DNA from 3 places in the Cupriavidus ulmosensis genome. Region 2 is predicted to be linked to each of the others. Evidence: predicted binding sites of a transcription regulator. Region 2 holds the regulator's gene; each other region holds the start of a gene.

Region 1 (5,342 bases), on a different contig from region 2:
TTCAGCGCGATCGATCCGCCCAGGCAATAGAGCGCGAGCCGCTGCGCGTCGAAGCATTCGAAGCGATGCAGCGGATACTGCCGCGCCAGCGGCAGCACGAAGGTGCCGATGTTGCAGCCGACGTCGAGAATGGTGCCGGGCAACTGGTTGCGCAGCAGCTTTTCGAAGAACGGGCGCAGCCATGTTTCGAAGCCACCGGTCTTCCTCAGTTCGTTCGAGATCAGGTCCGGCCCCTGGAAAACGATGTAGCGGGTGCCGTCGAGTGCGCTGGTGATGACTTCGGTCGGGGGGAACAGGATCGGCATGGGCCGGCGTGGGCGAGTGGGAGGCCTCGAAGTTAAGGCGAAACCCGAGCCGTGGACATTGGACGGATACGAAAATTGCTGCGCCGCACGCATGGGCCTGCCCGCGCACATCGCATGAAGAGGTTTGCCCAAGCCGCTCCCGGTCGGATACATTAGGATTCCCGGCCGCCCGTCATTCAGAGGCACGCAGAGCCGGACGGCGCCACGCCGGGAGACGACAAGGAGACGACGATGGACCTGCGGCAACGCGAGCACATCGACACGGTAGTCCAGCTCACCACGCACGCCGGCGCGCCGTTGCCGTGCCTGCCGCGCGCGCCCGAGACCATCATCCAGAATTCCTGGCGGCGCTGCGTGCACCAGTACGGGCTCGACCCCGCGCGCATGCAGCAGGCCCGCATCCTGCCGCAGACGCGGCTGCGCGAGCACCAGCAGCGCATCGACGATTTCACCCGCATCGCCCGCCACGGCCTGCAGACGCTCTACGGCCAGGTGGCCGGCATGGGCTATGTGGTGCTGCTCACCGACGCGCAGGGCGTGACCGTGGACTACCTCGGCGACGCCAATGCCGACGCGCGCCTGCGCCGCGCCGGCCTGTACCTGGGCGCGCAGTGGAGCGAAGCCGGCGCCGGCACCTGCGCGGTGGGCACCGCGCTGGCCACCGGGCAGGCGCTGACGGTGCACCAGGCCGACCATTTCGACGCCACCCACATCCCGCTGACCTGCACCGCCGCGCCGCTGTTCGACTCGCACGGCAGCCTCTGCGCCATCCTCGACATCTCCGCGCTGACCTCGCCGCAGGCCAAGGACAGCCAGGGGCTGGCGCTGCAGATGGTGCGCATCTACGCCAGCCACATCGAGAACGCCAGCTTCCTGCGCAGCCACCGCGAGGACTGGATCCTCAAGCTCGACGCGGCGCCGGAATTCGTCGACGTGAACCCGGAATACCTGCTCGCGCTCGACGCCGCCGGCCGCGTGAGCGGCCACAACCGGCGCGCGCAGCAGATGCTGGAGGCCGAGCTTGGCGCGGGCGGCGGCGTATCGAGCGTATCGACCGTATCGACCGTATCGACCGTATCGGGCGCGCCGGTGCTGGGCATGGCCTTCGAGGCGCTGTTCGACGCCCGCCTGGACGAGCTCGGCCGCTTCGTCCATTCGCGCCCGAGCGAGCAGCGCGCGCTGGCGCTGTCGCGCAGCGGCAGGCGGCTCTACCTGAGCGTGATGCCGCCGGCGCCGCGCTGGCAGCCGGCCGTGGTGGCGCGCGGCGCGCCGCTGCAGGCGCCGCTGGCCGCCCTGTGCGGCGGCGATGCCGCGCTGCAGCAGCAATTGCAGCGCGCCGCCCGGCTGGTGGATTCGCCGATCAACCTGCTGATCAACGGCGAGACCGGCAGCGGCAAGGAATACCTCGCCAAGGCGCTGCACCAGGCCAGCGCGCGCCGCGGCGGGCCGTTCGTGGCGGTCAACTGCGCGGCGATTCCCGAGACGCTGATCGAGAGCGAACTGTTCGGCCACCTGCCCAACAGCTTCTCCGGCGCCGGCCCGCGCGCCAAGCGCGGCCTGATCCAGGAAGCGGACGGCGGCACGCTGTTCCTCGACGAGATCGGCGACATGCCGCGCGAGCTGCAATCGCGCCTGCTGCGCGTGCTGGCCGAAGGCGAGGTGCTGGCCATCGGCGCCGCGCGGCCGGTGCCGGTCAACGTGCGCGTGATTTCCGCCACGCACCATCCGCTGGATCAACTGGTGAGCAGCGGGCGCTTCCGCGAAGACCTGTATTACCGTCTCAACGGCGCGCGCCTCGTGCTGCCGCCGCTGCGCGAGCGCACCGACCTGGACTGGCTGATCGGCAAGATGCTCGGCGCGGGCGGCGGCGCCGTCAGTGCCACCGTCAGCCTGTCGCCGGCGGCGCGCGCGCGCCTGCATGCGCATGCGTGGCCCGGCAACCTGCGCGAACTGCGCAACGCGCTCGAATACGCGCGCGCGGTCTGCACCGGCGGCCATGTCGAAGTGGAAGACCTGCCCGAAGGCATCGGCGCCGCACCGCGGCAACCGGGTTTGCTGGCGCCCGCGCTGCCGCCTGCCGGCGCGGCGGCGCCAGCGGTCCAGCCGGCGCCGGTCGCCGGCCCCGGTCCGCACTCTGATCCGCACTTCGATCCGCACCAGCTTCCGCCCGAAGGCATGCTGCTGATGCAGTACCTGCGCGCGGCGGGCTGGAACCTCAGCGCGGTGGCGCGCCAGATCGGCGTGAGCCGCATGACGCTGTACCGCCGCATGGCGCGCTATGGCATCGCCTCGCCCAACCAGCGCGACGCGCCGCACTGACCGCGCGACAGGTGTCGCGCGGCTTGACACCTGATGCTGTGACACCTGTCACAGCGCGGCCCCGGCTGTCTCGCCGGCAGCCGTTTTTTCTGCGGGTAATCCCGCAATTTTTCCGCGCTTTTGCTGCCTCGCCCGCGTGTGCGCCGGGTGGCACGCCCATTGCGATATGCCTGCCACAAGATAAAACGGCAGGAGACCAGGCATGGGTGAGCAGACGCTGGCCGCGCGGCCGCTGGTGGGCATCATCGCCAATCCGATCTCGGCGCGCGACATCCGCCGCGTGATCGCCAACGCCAATACGCTGCAGCTGGCCGACCGCGTCAACATCGTGCTGCGCCTGCTGGCCGCGCTCGCCGCCTGCGGCGTGGGCCGCGTGCTGATGATGCCGGACCGCGAAGGCATGCGCGTGCTGTTGGCGCGCCACCTGACGCGCCGCCAGGGGCCGGACGCCGCGCTGCCCGAAGTGGCCTACCTCGACATGCCCGTCACCGCGCGCGTGGACGACACCTTCCAGGCCGCGCGCATGATGCGCGAGGCGGGCGTGGCCGCCATCATCGTGCTCGGCGGCGACGGCACCCATCGCGCGGTGGTGCGCGAATGCGGCCGCGTGCCGATTGCCGGCATCTCCACCGGCACCAACAACGCCTATCCCGAAATGCGCGAGGCCACCATCACCGGCCTCGCCACCGGCCTGTTCGCCAGCGGGCGCATTCCCGCCGCGCAGGCGCTGGCCGCCAACAAGCGGCTCGACGTCCGCATCGCCGGCGAACACGAAGTGCGCCACGACATCGCCCTGGTGGACGCCGTGATCTCGCACGAGCATTTCATCGGCGCGCGCGCGTTGTGGAAGACCGAGACGCTCGGCGCCGTGTACCTCGCCTTCGCCGATCCGCAGGCCATCGGCCTGTCCGCCATCGGCGGGCTGCTCGAGCCGGTCGGGCGCCACGAGCCCGGCGGCCTCGCCATCGAGCTTGCCGCCGCCGGCGAGGGCCGCTTCGACCTGCGCGCGCCGATCGCGCCCGGGCTGCTCAGCGCCGTGCCCATCGCCGGCTGGGAGCGCCTCGCCGACGGCGTGCCGCACCGCGTGCGCCAGCGCAGCGGCATCGTCGCGCTGGACGGCGAGCGCGAGCTGGTGTTCGGCGCGCGCGACGAAGTCACCGTGACGCTGCGCGAGCGCGCCTTCCTCAGCCTCGACGTGGCCGCCTGCATGCGCTACGCCGCCGCCGCCGGGCTGATGCGCTGCGGGCGCGCGCCGCCGCCCGCTTCCTGCCCGCCAACGCTTGCCGATAGCCTTACCGCTGCCACAAAACCATGAAGGAGACAGCCATGACCACCCCAGCCAGCCAGCACACCTTGCCGCTCGGCAAGGAAGACCTGCTCGCCGTGTACCGCCGCATGCGCACCATCCGCGATTTCGAGGAGCGCCTGCACGTGGACTTCGGCCGCGGCGACATTCCCGGCTTCGTCCACCTCTACGCCGGCGAGGAAGCCGCCGGCGTCGGCATCCTGCATCACCTCGGCGACGGCGACCGCATTGCCAGCACGCACCGCGGCCACGGCCACTGCATCGCCAAGGGCGTGGATCCGGCGGCGATGATGAAGGAGATCTACGGCCGCAAGGGCGGCTCGTGCAACGGCAAGGGCGGCTCCATGCATATCGCCGACCTGTCCAAGGGCATGATGGGCGCCAACGGCATTCTCGGCGCGGGCGCGCCGCTGATCTGCGGCGCCGCGCTGGCCGCCAAGTTCCGCGGCAAGGGCGAGGTCGGCATCACGTTCGCCGGCGACGGCGCCTCCAACCAGGGCACCTTCCTCGAAAGCCTGAATCTGGCCGCCGTGTGGAACCTGCCGGTGATCTTCGTGATCGAGAACAACGGCTACGCCGAGTCCACCGCGCGCGAGTACGGCACCGCCGTGGACAGCTACGTCGACCGCGCCGCCGGCTTCGGCATTCCCGGCGTGACCGTGGACGGCACCGACTTCTTCGCCGTGCACGAGGCCGCCGGCGAAGTCATCAAACGTGCCCGCGAAGGCGGTGGCCCCGCGCTGCTCGAATGCAAGATGGTGCGCTTCTACGGCCATTTCGAGGGCGACGCGCAGACCTACCGCGCTAGCGGCGAGCTCGACGACATCCGCGCCAACAAGGACTGCCTGAAGAAATTCGCCGCCACCGTGACGCAGGCCGGCGTGATCGCCCCCGAAGAACTGAAGGCCATCGACGAGCAGGTCGCCGCGCTGATCGAGGACGCCGTGCAGCAGGCCAAGGCTGCGCCGTTCCCCACCGCCGCCGACCTGCTCACCGACGTCTACGTCAGCTACTGAGCGCATCGCAGACCGGACCGCACGAACAGCACAGACAGGAGACCACACCATGTCCCGCAAACTCAGCATGAAGCTGGCGATCAACGAAGCGATCGACCAGGAAATGACCCGTGACCCGAGCGTGATCATGCTCGGCGAGGATATCGTCGGCGGCGCCGGCGCGGACGGCGAGAAGGACGCCTGGGGCGGCGTGCTCGGCGTCACCAAGGGCCTCTACGCCAAGCACGGCGACCGCCTGCTCGACACGCCGCTGTCCGAGTCCGCCTACGTCGGCGCGGCCATCGGCGCGGCGGCCTGCGGCATGCGCCCCATCGCCGAGCTGATGTTCATCGACTTCATGGGCGTGTGCTTCGACCAGATCTTCAACCAGGCCGCCAAGTTCCGCTACATGTTCGG
Region 2 (5,342 bases):
CGACAACGCCACCGCGGGCAGCCCGTCAGGGCGCGTGCGCGCGGTGCTGTCGCCGCGCCAGGAGCAGCCCGCCAGCGGCGCCGCCGCCAGCGCGCTGCCGCTCAAGCCCGCGCCGGCCCCCGCCGCCCCCTGACCCCGCCGCAGCCGACCCACGGATTCACGCCTTCATGACCGCTACCTTGACCGAACCGTCGTCCGCGACCAACGTCCTGACCGAAAGCAGCACGCTCGTCGTGCGCCACCTGAAGAAGCGCTACGGCTCGCGCACGGTGGTCAAGGACGTGTCGCTCGACGTGAAGAGCGGCGAGGTGGTGGGCCTGCTCGGCCCCAACGGCGCGGGCAAGACCACCTCGTTCTACATGATCGTCGGGCTGGTGGCGCTGGACGAGGGCGACATCGTGCTCGACGACAAGCACATCAGCGGCCTGGCCATCCACGAGCGCGCCCGCATGGGCCTGTCCTACCTGCCGCAGGAAGCGTCGGTGTTCCGCAAGCTCAACGTGCAGGAGAACATCCGCGCCGTGCTGGAATTGCAGGTCCACGACGGCAAGCCGCTGGCCAAGGCCGAGATCGAGCGGCGCCTGGACACCCTGCTCGACGACCTGCAGATCGCCCACCTGCGCGACAACCCGGCGCTGTCGCTGTCGGGCGGCGAGCGCCGCCGCGTGGAAATCGCGCGCGCGCTGGCCTCCGCGCCGCGCTTCATCCTGCTCGACGAGCCGTTCGCCGGCGTGGACCCGATCGCGGTGGGCGAGATCCAGCGCATCGTCAGCTTCCTCAAGGCGCGCAACATCGGCGTGCTGATCACCGACCACAACGTGCGCGAGACCCTGGGCATCTGCGACCACGCCTACATCATCAGCGAAGGCACGGTGCTGGCGTCCGGACAGCCGGAAGACATCATCGCCAATGAGTCGGTGCGCAAGGTCTACCTGGGCGAGAACTTCCGCATGTAGCCGCGGGAGGGGCACGCGGGGACACCCGCGAGGCGGCGTTCATGCCGCCTTTCGCCCCGCAAACGATCACGGCGACGCCAGCGATAGCAATTTCCGTTCCACCAGTACGGAAGTTGGGCATAAAATAGCTCGCATGAAACCGTCGCTACAGCTCCGCCTCTCGCAACATCTCGCGCTCACGCCGCAACTCCAGCAGTCGATCCGCCTGCTGCAACTGTCCACGCTCGAACTGCAGCAGGAAGTGGAACAGGCCCTGACCGAGAATCCGCTGCTCGAACGCGAGAACGACTGGATCGAAAGCCCGCTGCGCGTGGCCGCCGACGGCTCGGTCAACCTGCAGAGCGCGCCCGCGCCGGCCCCCGCCGACGGCCAGGGCACCAGCGAGAACCGCGCCGACGGCGCCGCCGACAGCGAGGACAGCTACAGCGACAGCGGCGAGGACTACGGCAACGACTGGAGCCTGGACGACTTCGCCCGCCGCCCGCAAGGCGACGAGGACGAAAAGACCCCGATGCAGTTGCGCGACGCGGAGCCCACGCTGCGCGAGCACCTGATGGAGCAGCTCGCCCCGCTGAAGATCTCCATGCGCGACAAGGGCCTGGCCATCTTCCTGATCGAGTCGCTCGACGACGACGGCTACCTGAGCGCCTCGCTCGAGGAAATCTGCACGGAACTGCCCGAGGAGCTCGAATTCGAGCTCGACGAGGTGCACGCCATCCTCACGCTGCTGCAGAGCTTCGACCCCGCCGGCGTGGGCGCGCGCAACGCCGCCGAATGCCTGGCGCTGCAGCTGCGCCGGCTCAAGCATCCGCAGCGCGAGCTGGCCCTGACCATCGTCACCAGCCATCTCGAACTGCTCGCGGTGCGCGACTACACGCGCCTGAAGAAGGCGCTGCAGGTCGACGAGGCCGACCTCAAGGCCGCGCACGAGCTGATCCGCTCGCTCGCGCCCTACCCCGGCCATGCCTACAGCCGCCCCGAGGCCGACTTCGTCGTGCCCGACGTGTTCGTGCGGAAAATGAGCGGCGGCTGGATCGCGCAGCTCAACCCGGATGTGATGCCGCGGCTACGCATCAACGACATGTACGCGCAGATCCTGCGCGGCGCAAAAGGCGACTCCGGCGCGGCCGGGCTGCAGCAGAAGCTGCAGGAAGCGCGCTGGCTCATCAAGAATATCCAGCAGCGCTTCGACACCATATTGCGCGTCGCACAAGCGATTGTCGAACGTCAAAAGAACTTCTTCACCCACGGGGAAATTGCGATGCGCCCCTTGGTTTTGCGGGAGATTGCCGATACACTGGGTTTACACGAGTCCACCATCTCTCGGGTGACAACCAATAAATACATGGCAACGCCGATGGGGACTTTCGAGCTGAAGTACTTCTTCGGCAGTCACGTATCCACGGAAACCGGCGGCGCGGCCTCATCAACGGCAATCAGGGCGTTGATCAAGCAACTCATAGGAGCCGAAGACCCCAGGAACCCCCTGTCGGACAGCAGGATCGCCGAACTGCTCGGCGAGCAAGGCTTCGTGGTGGCCCGGCGAACCGTGGCCAAATACCGTGAAGCGCTGAAAATCCCTGCCGTCAATCTCCGCAAGACTTTGTAGCCGAGCCGCACCGCCTGCCTGGTGTGGCTCTTTCAGAAGGAGAAACGCTATGAACTTCAAGATCAGTGGACACCACTTGGACATCACGCCCCCGCTGCGTGAGTACGTGGAAACGAAACTGGAGCGTATCGTCAGGCATTTCGATCAAGTCATTGGCGTAAGCGTGCTGCTCTCTGTCGACAATACAAAAGAAAAGGACCGGCGGCAGTATGCGGAAATCAATCTACATCTCAAGGGCAAGGACATCTTTGTCGAGGCGCATCACGAAGACCTGTATGCCGCCATCGACGCACTGGTCGACAAGCTCGACCGGCAGGTGATTCGCCACAAGGATCGCGTGCAGAGCCACGACCGCGACGCGGTCAAGTACCAGATGGCCGCATCGCAGATGCAGCAATGACCGTGCCTGGCGGCCCGCCAAGGGGGCCGCCGGTGTCAGTCCCTTGAACCAGAACAAGCCGCGCCCGTTGCGCGGCTTTTTTGCGCCGTCCGCTTTCGTGTCCACCCTCGCGCCGGCGGCCGTTGCGCAATGCCACAAGGGGATTCCGCAACGCCCCGCCGCCGGTGTATGCTGCGCAATACATGAACGGTGGTTCAGCGATTCCGGGCATGCGCGCGGCACCGCTTCCGCGCACGGGCTATTGCGATGCACAAGGCGGGGGCGGGCCTGCTCTATAATGGCCAGACGCCCGACACCGGCATGGGACAACCGGTGCAATGCGGGTATGAGCCGGCACCAGCCTTTTCATCCCCTTTTTGCCTGGCGCGCCCCCCTGCCGGCCCCGGGCCTGCTTACTAGAAAAACCTGCGCATTCCACATGAATCGTTTGGCTAAATTGCTGCCACCCGGCAACATCAACCTCGACGTCAGCGTCACCAGCAAGAAGCGGGTGTTCGAACAGGCCGGGCTCCTCTTCGAGAACAACCACGGCGTAGCGCGCGCCACCGTGACCGACAACCTGTTTGCCCGCGAATCGCTGGGCTCGACCGGCCTCGGCGCCGGCGTGGCCATTCCGCACGGCCGCATCAAGGGCCTGAAGCAGCCGCTGGCCGGCTTCATGCGCCTGGCCGAGCCGATCCCGTTCGAGTCGCCGGACGGCAAGCCGGTATCGCTGCTGATCTTCCTGCTGGTGCCCGAGCAGGCCACCCAGCAACACCTGGAAATCCTCTCCGAGATCGCCCAGCTGCTGTCCGACCGCGAGATGCGCGAAGGACTCGCCACCCTGCCCACTTCCGATGCCGTGCACCAGTTGCTGACGCAATGGCATCCCTGATCCGCCTGGGCAGCCGCCACCCGGCACGCCGGGCGACGGCCCGCCCGGCCTGAAAGCCCGTCCCCCGAAAGTAGCCGCATGGAACTCACTGGCGTCACCTCGCAGTCGATCTTCGACGACAACGCAGCCGACATCAAACTCTCCTGGGTTGCTGGGCTGGAAGGCGCGGACCGCGCCTTCGACGTCGAGTTCGCGCGCGAAGCCACCTCCGCCGCCGACCTCGTCGGCCACCTGAACCTGATCCACCCGAACCGGATCCAGGTGCTCGGCAAGCCGGAGATCACCTACTACCAGCGCCTCGACGACGAGATGCGCAAGCGCCAGATGGGCGAGCTGATCCTGCTCGAGCCGCCGTTCCTGGTGATCGCCGACGGCATGGAGCCGCCGCCCGACCTGGAACTGCGCTGCACGCGCTCGTCCACGCCGCTGTTCACCACGCCGGTGTCCTCGGCCGCGGTGATCGACCACCTGCGACTCTATCTCTCGCGGATCTCCGCGCCGCGCGTGACCATGCACGGCGTGTTCCTCGACATCCTCGGCATGGGCGTGCTGATCATGGGCGAGTCGGGCCTGGGCAAGAGCGAGCTCGGCCTGGAACTGATCTCGCGCGGACACGGGCTGGTGGCCGACGACGCGGTGGACTTCGTGCGCCTGGGGCCGGACTTCATCGAAGGCCGCTGCCCGCCGCTGCTGCAGAACCTGCTCGAGGTGCGCGGACTGGGCCTGCTCGACATCAAGACCATCTTCGGCGAGACCGCGGTGCGCCGGAAGATGAAGATGAAGCTGGTGGTGCAGCTCGTGCGCCGCAACGACGGCGAGTTCGAGCGCCTGCCGCTCGATTCGCAATACCTCGACGTGCTCGGCCTGCCGATCCACATGGTCAAGATCCAGGTGGCGGCCGGCCGCAACCTCGCCGTGCTGGTCGAGGCCGCCGTGCGCAACACCATCCTGCGCCTGCGCGGCATCGACACGCTGCGCGACTTCATGGACCGCCAGCGCGCGGCGATGCAGGCCGACGTGGTCGCGCGCGGCCAGGGCCGGCTGCTCTGAAGCGCCGGGAGCGCGGGCGCGCGCGCGCAGAAAGCGCGCCCGCCCCGCGCGGTTTTTCATTTGCTTACATTGCTTGCGGGTCCAGGCCGTCAACGGCTTTGGGACATCGTCCGTTTTGTGCTGTAATGGGCATCGAGCCCACCCCGAGCCGCCGCGCCGACAGGCCGGCGGCCATGACGTTTTCCACAGCCAGGAGAGCAAGCATGAAGAAGATGATCGCGATGTGCGCGCTGGTAGCCCCGCTGTTCGCCAGCGTGGCGTTTGCCCAGACGGCTGCGGCCCCCGCCGCACCCGCCGCCCCCGCGGCGGCACCCGCAGCCGCCAACACCCAGCAGGACAAGATGAAGGCCTGCAACACCCAGGCTTCCGGCAAGAAGGGCGACGAGCGCAAGACCTTCATGAAGGGCTGCCTGTCGAACAAGCCGGCGGCGGCGCCCGGCAACAGCCAGCAGG
Region 3 (5,342 bases), on a different contig from region 2:
ACCGGCTACACCTCGGCGCTGATGGGCCGCACCATCCTCTACCGCGAGGTGGAGTGCGTGGCCTGCGGCCATGCGCACTGCCGCATCGTCGGCAAGCCGCTGGAAGCGTGGGAGGACGGCGCCGCGGTGCTGGCGCTGTACCAGCCCGACCCGGTGATCGAGACCATCCTGGAGCTGCAGAGCGAGGTCGAGCACCTGCGCGCGCTCCAGCGCGGCGACGGCAAGCCCGCCGACCTGGTGGGCTGCTCGCCCGGGTTCCGCGCCGCCTGGGGCCTGCTGCAGCGCGCCGCGGCCAGCAACGTGACGGTGCTGCTGCTGGGCGAGACCGGGGTCGGCAAGGAGCGCTTCGCGCAGGCGCTGCACAGCGTGAGCGCGCGCGCCGACAAGCCCTTCGTGGCGGTCAACTGCGCGGCGATCCCCGACGAGCTGGTCGAGTCCGAGCTGTTCGGCGTGGACAAGGGCGCCTTCACCGGCGCGCACCAGTCGCGCCCGGGCCGCTTCGAGCGCGCGCACGGCGGCACCTTGTTCCTCGACGAGCTGGGCGAGCTGTCGCTGCCGGCGCAGTCCAAGCTGCTGCGCGTGCTGCAGGAAGGCGAGGTGGAGCGCGTGGGCGGCGCCGCGCCGCGCCGCGTGGACGTGCGGCTGGTGGCCGCCACCAACGTGGACCTGGCCGAGGCGGTCAAGGCCGGCACCTTCCGCAAGGACCTGTACTACCGCCTCAACGTCTATCCCGTCACCATCCCGCCGCTGCGCGAGCGGCTCGACGACATCCGCCTGCTGGCGGAGCGCTTCGTGGCCCGCTGCGGCGCGCGCCACGGCAAGAAGATCGTCGGCATCACCGACCGCGCGCTGGCCGAGCTGCGCCGCCACGACTGGCCCGGCAACGTGCGCGAGCTGGAGAACGTGATCGAGCGCGGCGTGATCCTGGCCGGCAACGGCGGCCTGATCTCCGCCGACCACCTGTTCCTGCCCGCGGGCGCGCAGGCCGGCATGGACACCGCGCCGCGCCTGGGCGCCGGCGGCACGCTGCCGGCCCTGCGCGAAGCGGCGGTGCACGGCCTGCTCGACCACATGGCCGAGCAGCAGCTCGCGCTGGGCGACGTGGAGACCGTGCTGATGGAGGCCGCGATGGCGCGCGCCGACGGCAACCTGAGCCAGGCCGCGCGCCTGCTCGGCATCACCCGGCCGCAACTGGCCTACCGCTGGAAGAACCGCGGCGGCCGCGGCAACTGAGGCGGGCCGGTCCGCGTGGCCGGCGCGTGCCTTGCCACGTGCCCGGCCGCGCTTTCACCATTTGATCCATCCCCCGCGGCGCGCCGCGCGGCCGCCCGGCGCGGCTTGCTGCGGCGCATGCTGCGTTCCTCCCCGTTCGCGCCATCGTTCGCGCTGTCCCGCGCGGCGCCGCCTGTTGCAGCGCACAGCCCGCGCGCGCCGCCCGCAAACGCCCGCCCCACGCGGCTTTTCACCATTTGATCAAGCCCGGCCGCGGGCTTGATCAATTCATCGACGCGCCGCCGCCGCTCCCGTGCGGGTAAACGCGCGGGCAACGCCGCGCTCCGGGCCGCCGGCCCTTGCGCCGCCGTGCTTCGCGCCGGCTGGCACGCTCTTCGCAATGGAGCTGCGTGCCAGCCAACCCGAGGAGCGCGCCATGATCAACCAGTCGGTCCCCCTGTTCGAAGCCGTGCCGCGCTACGTGCGCGTGGACGGCCGCACGCCGGCGGGCTTCGTGCAGTTCGCCTTCTGCGTGGCGGACCCCGGGCTCAACGTCGAGCTGATCATGCCCGAGCCGATGTTCGAGGCGTTCTGCAGCGTCAACCGCGTGCGCTTCCTCCCGCCCGAACCGGACGCCTGAGCGCCCGCCCGAAACCGGAACACCAGGAACATCGAGAACAGCAGGACCCAGGAGACCCAGCCATGCAAGTCGACATCAAGACCCGGCAGATCGAGCCGCTGCGCCAGACCTACGGCCACGTGGCGCGCCGCTTCGGCGACAAGCCCGCGTCGCGCTACCAGGAGGCCACCTACGACGTGCAGTCGGAGGTCAACTTCCACTACCGCCCCACCTGGGACCCGGGCCACGCGCTCTACGACAAGAGCCGCACCGCCATCGTCATGGCGGACTGGTACGCGCTCAAGGACCCGCGCCAGTACTACTACGGCGCCTACGTCGGCGCGCGCGGCCGCCAGCAGGACGCCACCGAGAAAAGCTTCGCCTTCGTGGAAAAGCGCGGCCTGCTGCAGGCGCTGCCGGCCGAATGGCGGGAGCGCCTGGCCGACGGCCTGCTGCCGCTGCGCCACGTGGAGTGGGGCGCCAACATGAACAATTTCTATTGCGCCGACTACGGCTGGGGCACCGCCATCACGCAGGCCTGCACCTATTGCGCGATGGACCGGCTCGGCATCGCGCAGTACCTGTCGCGCATCGGCATGCTGCTCGACGGCAATACCGGCGCGGCGCTGGAGCGCGCCAGGGCGGCCTGGCTGGACAGCCCGGCGTGGCAGCCGCTGCGCCGCATGGTCGAGCACAGCTTCGTGATCGAGGACTGGTTCGAGACCTTCGTCACCCAGAACCTGGTGCTCGACGGCCTGCTCTATCCGCTGGTGTACCAGCACGCCGACGCCGCCATCGCGCGCGCCTGCGGCACCGGGCTGGCGGTGCTGACCGAGTTCATGAACGACTGGCGCGAGGAACACGCGCGCTGGGTCGACGCCGTGGTGCAGACCGCGGCGGCCGAGTCGGAGGCCAACCGCGCGTTGCTGGCGGGCTGGGCGCGCGGCGCGCGCGCGCAGGCCGGCGCCGCGCTGGTGCCGGTGGCGGACACGCTGCTGGGCGCCGGCGGCGAGCAGGCCGTGGCGCTGTGCCTGGAGCAGTTCGACGTGCGCCTGCGCAAGCTCGGCCTGGACTGAGGAGCGCGCCATGACCGCCAATACCGCCAACGTCTCCAACGTCTCCAACGTCTACATAGCGCTGCAGAGCAACGACGACACCCGCCCCATCATCGACGCCATCACCGAGGCCAACCCGCACGCCGTGGTGTCGCGCTTTCCCGCGATGGTGAAGATCGACGCGCCGGGGCACCTCACCATCGTGCGCGCGCTGGTCTCGGACAAGCTCGGCCGCGACTGGGACCTGCAGGAGATCCACCTCAACCTGATCTCGCTGTGCGGCAACATCGACGAGGACGACGACGCCTTCACGCTGCGCTGGAACGACTGAATTCACCGCCGCGCCGGCGGCGGGCAAGCATAACGGAGACATCATGGACGCACGCAAGAAGCTCAACCTGCGCGAGAAATACGCGACGATGACGCGCGACCTCGGCTGGGAGACCACCTACGAGCCGATGGACAAGGTCTTTCCCTACGACAAGTACGAGGGCATCAAGATCCACGACTGGGACCAGTGGGAGGACCCGTTCCGCATGACGATGGACGCCTACTGGAAATACCAGTCGGAGAAGGAGCGCAAGCTGTACGCGATCATCGACTCCTTCGTGCAGAACAACGGCCACCTCAACGTCTCCGACCCGCGCTACCTGAACGCGCTGCGCCTGTTCCTGACCGGCGTGACGCCGCTGGAGTACGCCGCGCACCGCGGCTACGCCCATCTCGGGCGCCATTTCCGCGGCGCCGGCGCGCGCGTGGCGGCGCAGATGCAGTCCGTCGACGAGCTGCGCCACGCGCAGACGCAACTGCACACGATGTCGGTCTACAACAAGTATTTCCACGGTTTCGGCGAATGGCGCCACATGCACGACCGGGTCTGGTACCTGTCGGTGCCCAAGTCGTATTTCGAGGACGCCATGAGCGCGGGGCCGTTCGAGTTCATCACCGCGATCTCGTTCTCGTTCGAGTACGTGCTGACCAACCTGCTGTTCATGCCCTTCATGTCGGGCGCGGCCTACAACGGCGACATGGCCACGGTGACGTTCGGCTTCTCGGCGCAGTCGGACGAGTCGCGCCACATGACGCTGGGCCTGGAAGTGGTGAAGTTCCTGTGCCAGCAGGACCCCGGCAACATCCCCATCCTGCAGAAGTGGCTGGACAAATGGTTCTGGCGCGGCTTCCGCCTGCTCACGCTGGTCGGCATGATGATGGACTACATGCTGCCGCGCCGCGTGATGTCGTGGGCCGAGGCCTGGGAGATGTACTTCGAGCAGGCCGGCGGCGCGCTGTTCCGCGATCTGGAGCGCTACGGCCTGCGCATGCCGAAGCACCACGAGGCCGCCACCCGCACCAAGGACCGCATCACGCACGAAGCGTGGGGCACCTTCTACAACTACGCCGCCGCCGCCGGTTTTCACACCTGGATCCCCAAGCCCGACGAGATGGCATGGCTGGCGCAAAAGTACCCCGACACCTTCGAGCGCTACTACAAGCCGCGCCTGGACCACTGGCACGCGCGCCAGCAGGCCGGCGAGCGCTTCTACAACGGCACGCTGCCGATGCTGTGCCAGACCTGCCAGATCCCGATGGTGTTCTCCGAGCCGGACGACCCCACCCAGACCTGCTACCGCGAGAGCAGCTACCACGGCATGAAGTTCCACTTCTGCTCGGACGGCTGCAAGGACATCTTCGACGGCGAGCCGGAGAAATATGCGCAGGCCTGGCTGCCGGTGCACCAGATCTACCAGGGCAACTGCGGCGGCGCCGCGCTCGAGGACGTGCTCAAGTGGTACCGCCTCGACGCCGGCGCGGACAACCTCGACTTCGAGGGCTCGCAGGACCAGCGGAACTGGAACGCCTGGAAGGGCGTGCCGGGCGCGGCCGCCTGAGCGCGCCGCCGGCAAGAACGAACACAGCGAGGAGACCACCATGCCCGTCGTATCCATCGGCCCCTATGAATTCGAGCCCGCCGACCGCGCCGCCGCCTTCCACGGCAACCGGCTGCTCTATGTCGGCTGGGACCGCCACCTGCTGTTCTGCGCGCCGCACTGCCTGCCGTTCCCGCCCGCCACGCGCCTGCGCGACGTGGTGGAGAACGTGCTGCCGGGCATCTACGGCTACCACCCCGACTTCGCCCGCATCGACTGGCGCCGCGTGGAGTGGCTGCGCGGCGGCGTGCCGTGGGAGCCGGACCTGGACCGCACGCTGGAAGAGAACGGCCTCGGCCACAAGGACGTGATCCGCTTCCGCACGCCGGGGCTGGACGGCATCGGCGGCAGCGGCAGTTGAGCGGCGCGGGCCGCGAGGAGAACCGACATGTATGCACTGACCATCGAGCCGATCGGCCAGACCATCCCCATCGCGCCCGGGCAGACCGTGCTCGACGCCTGCCTGCGCGGCGGCGTGTGGCTGCCGCATGCGTGCTGCCACGGCCTGTGCGCCACCTGCAAGGTGCA

What was found. The regulator sigma-54, encoded in region 2, starts transcription at its own class of promoters, with help from an activator protein. The targets are predictions, from matches to a motif close to TGGCANGNAANCTGCTTT.
Region 1: ACWTPI_RS20700 (ATP-NAD kinase family protein) is a predicted target of sigma-54. The motif match lies at 2,773-2,790, and genes of this name have one in related genera.
Region 3: ACWTPI_RS29320 (phenol hydroxylase subunit) is a predicted target of sigma-54. The motif match lies at 1,597-1,614, and genes of this name have one in related genera.

The regions. Positions count from the first base shown of each region.
Region 1 covers NZ_CDRMWP010000002.1:166,315-171,656, forward strand. The annotation lists gene ACWTPI_RS20690 (FkbM family methyltransferase) at 1-305, opposite strand, end outside; gene ACWTPI_RS20695 (sigma-54-dependent Fis family transcriptional regulator) at 537-2,624, shown strand; gene ACWTPI_RS20700 (ATP-NAD kinase family protein) at 2,827-3,939, shown strand; gene ACWTPI_RS20705 (thiamine pyrophosphate-dependent dehydrogenase E1 component subunit alpha) at 3,951-4,946, shown strand; gene ACWTPI_RS20710 (alpha-ketoacid dehydrogenase subunit beta) at 4,996-5,342, shown strand, end outside.
Region 2 covers NZ_CDRMWP010000001.1:491,909-497,250, reverse strand. The annotation lists gene lptA (lipopolysaccharide transport periplasmic protein LptA) at 1-133, shown strand, start outside; gene lptB (LPS export ABC transporter ATP-binding protein) at 168-956, shown strand; gene ACWTPI_RS02250 (RNA polymerase factor sigma-54) at 1,090-2,565, shown strand; gene hpf (ribosome hibernation-promoting factor, HPF/YfiA family) at 2,615-2,965, shown strand; gene ptsN (PTS IIA-like nitrogen regulatory protein PtsN) at 3,384-3,839, shown strand; gene hprK (HPr(Ser) kinase/phosphatase) at 3,918-4,889, shown strand; gene ACWTPI_RS02230 (PsiF family protein) at 5,093-5,342, shown strand, end outside.
Region 3 covers NZ_CDRMWP010000002.1:2,169,183-2,174,524, reverse strand. The annotation lists gene poxR (phenol degradation transcriptional regulator PoxR) at 1-1,233, shown strand, start outside; gene ACWTPI_RS29320 (phenol hydroxylase subunit) at 1,649-1,852, shown strand; gene ACWTPI_RS29315 (aromatic/alkene monooxygenase hydroxylase subunit beta) at 1,915-2,907, shown strand; gene ACWTPI_RS29310 (MmoB/DmpM family protein) at 2,918-3,217, shown strand; gene ACWTPI_RS29305 (aromatic/alkene/methane monooxygenase hydroxylase/oxygenase subunit alpha) at 3,261-4,775, shown strand; gene ACWTPI_RS29300 (phenol hydroxylase subunit P4) at 4,816-5,175, shown strand; gene ACWTPI_RS29295 (NADH:ubiquinone reductase (Na(+)-transporting) subunit F) at 5,203-5,342, shown strand, end outside.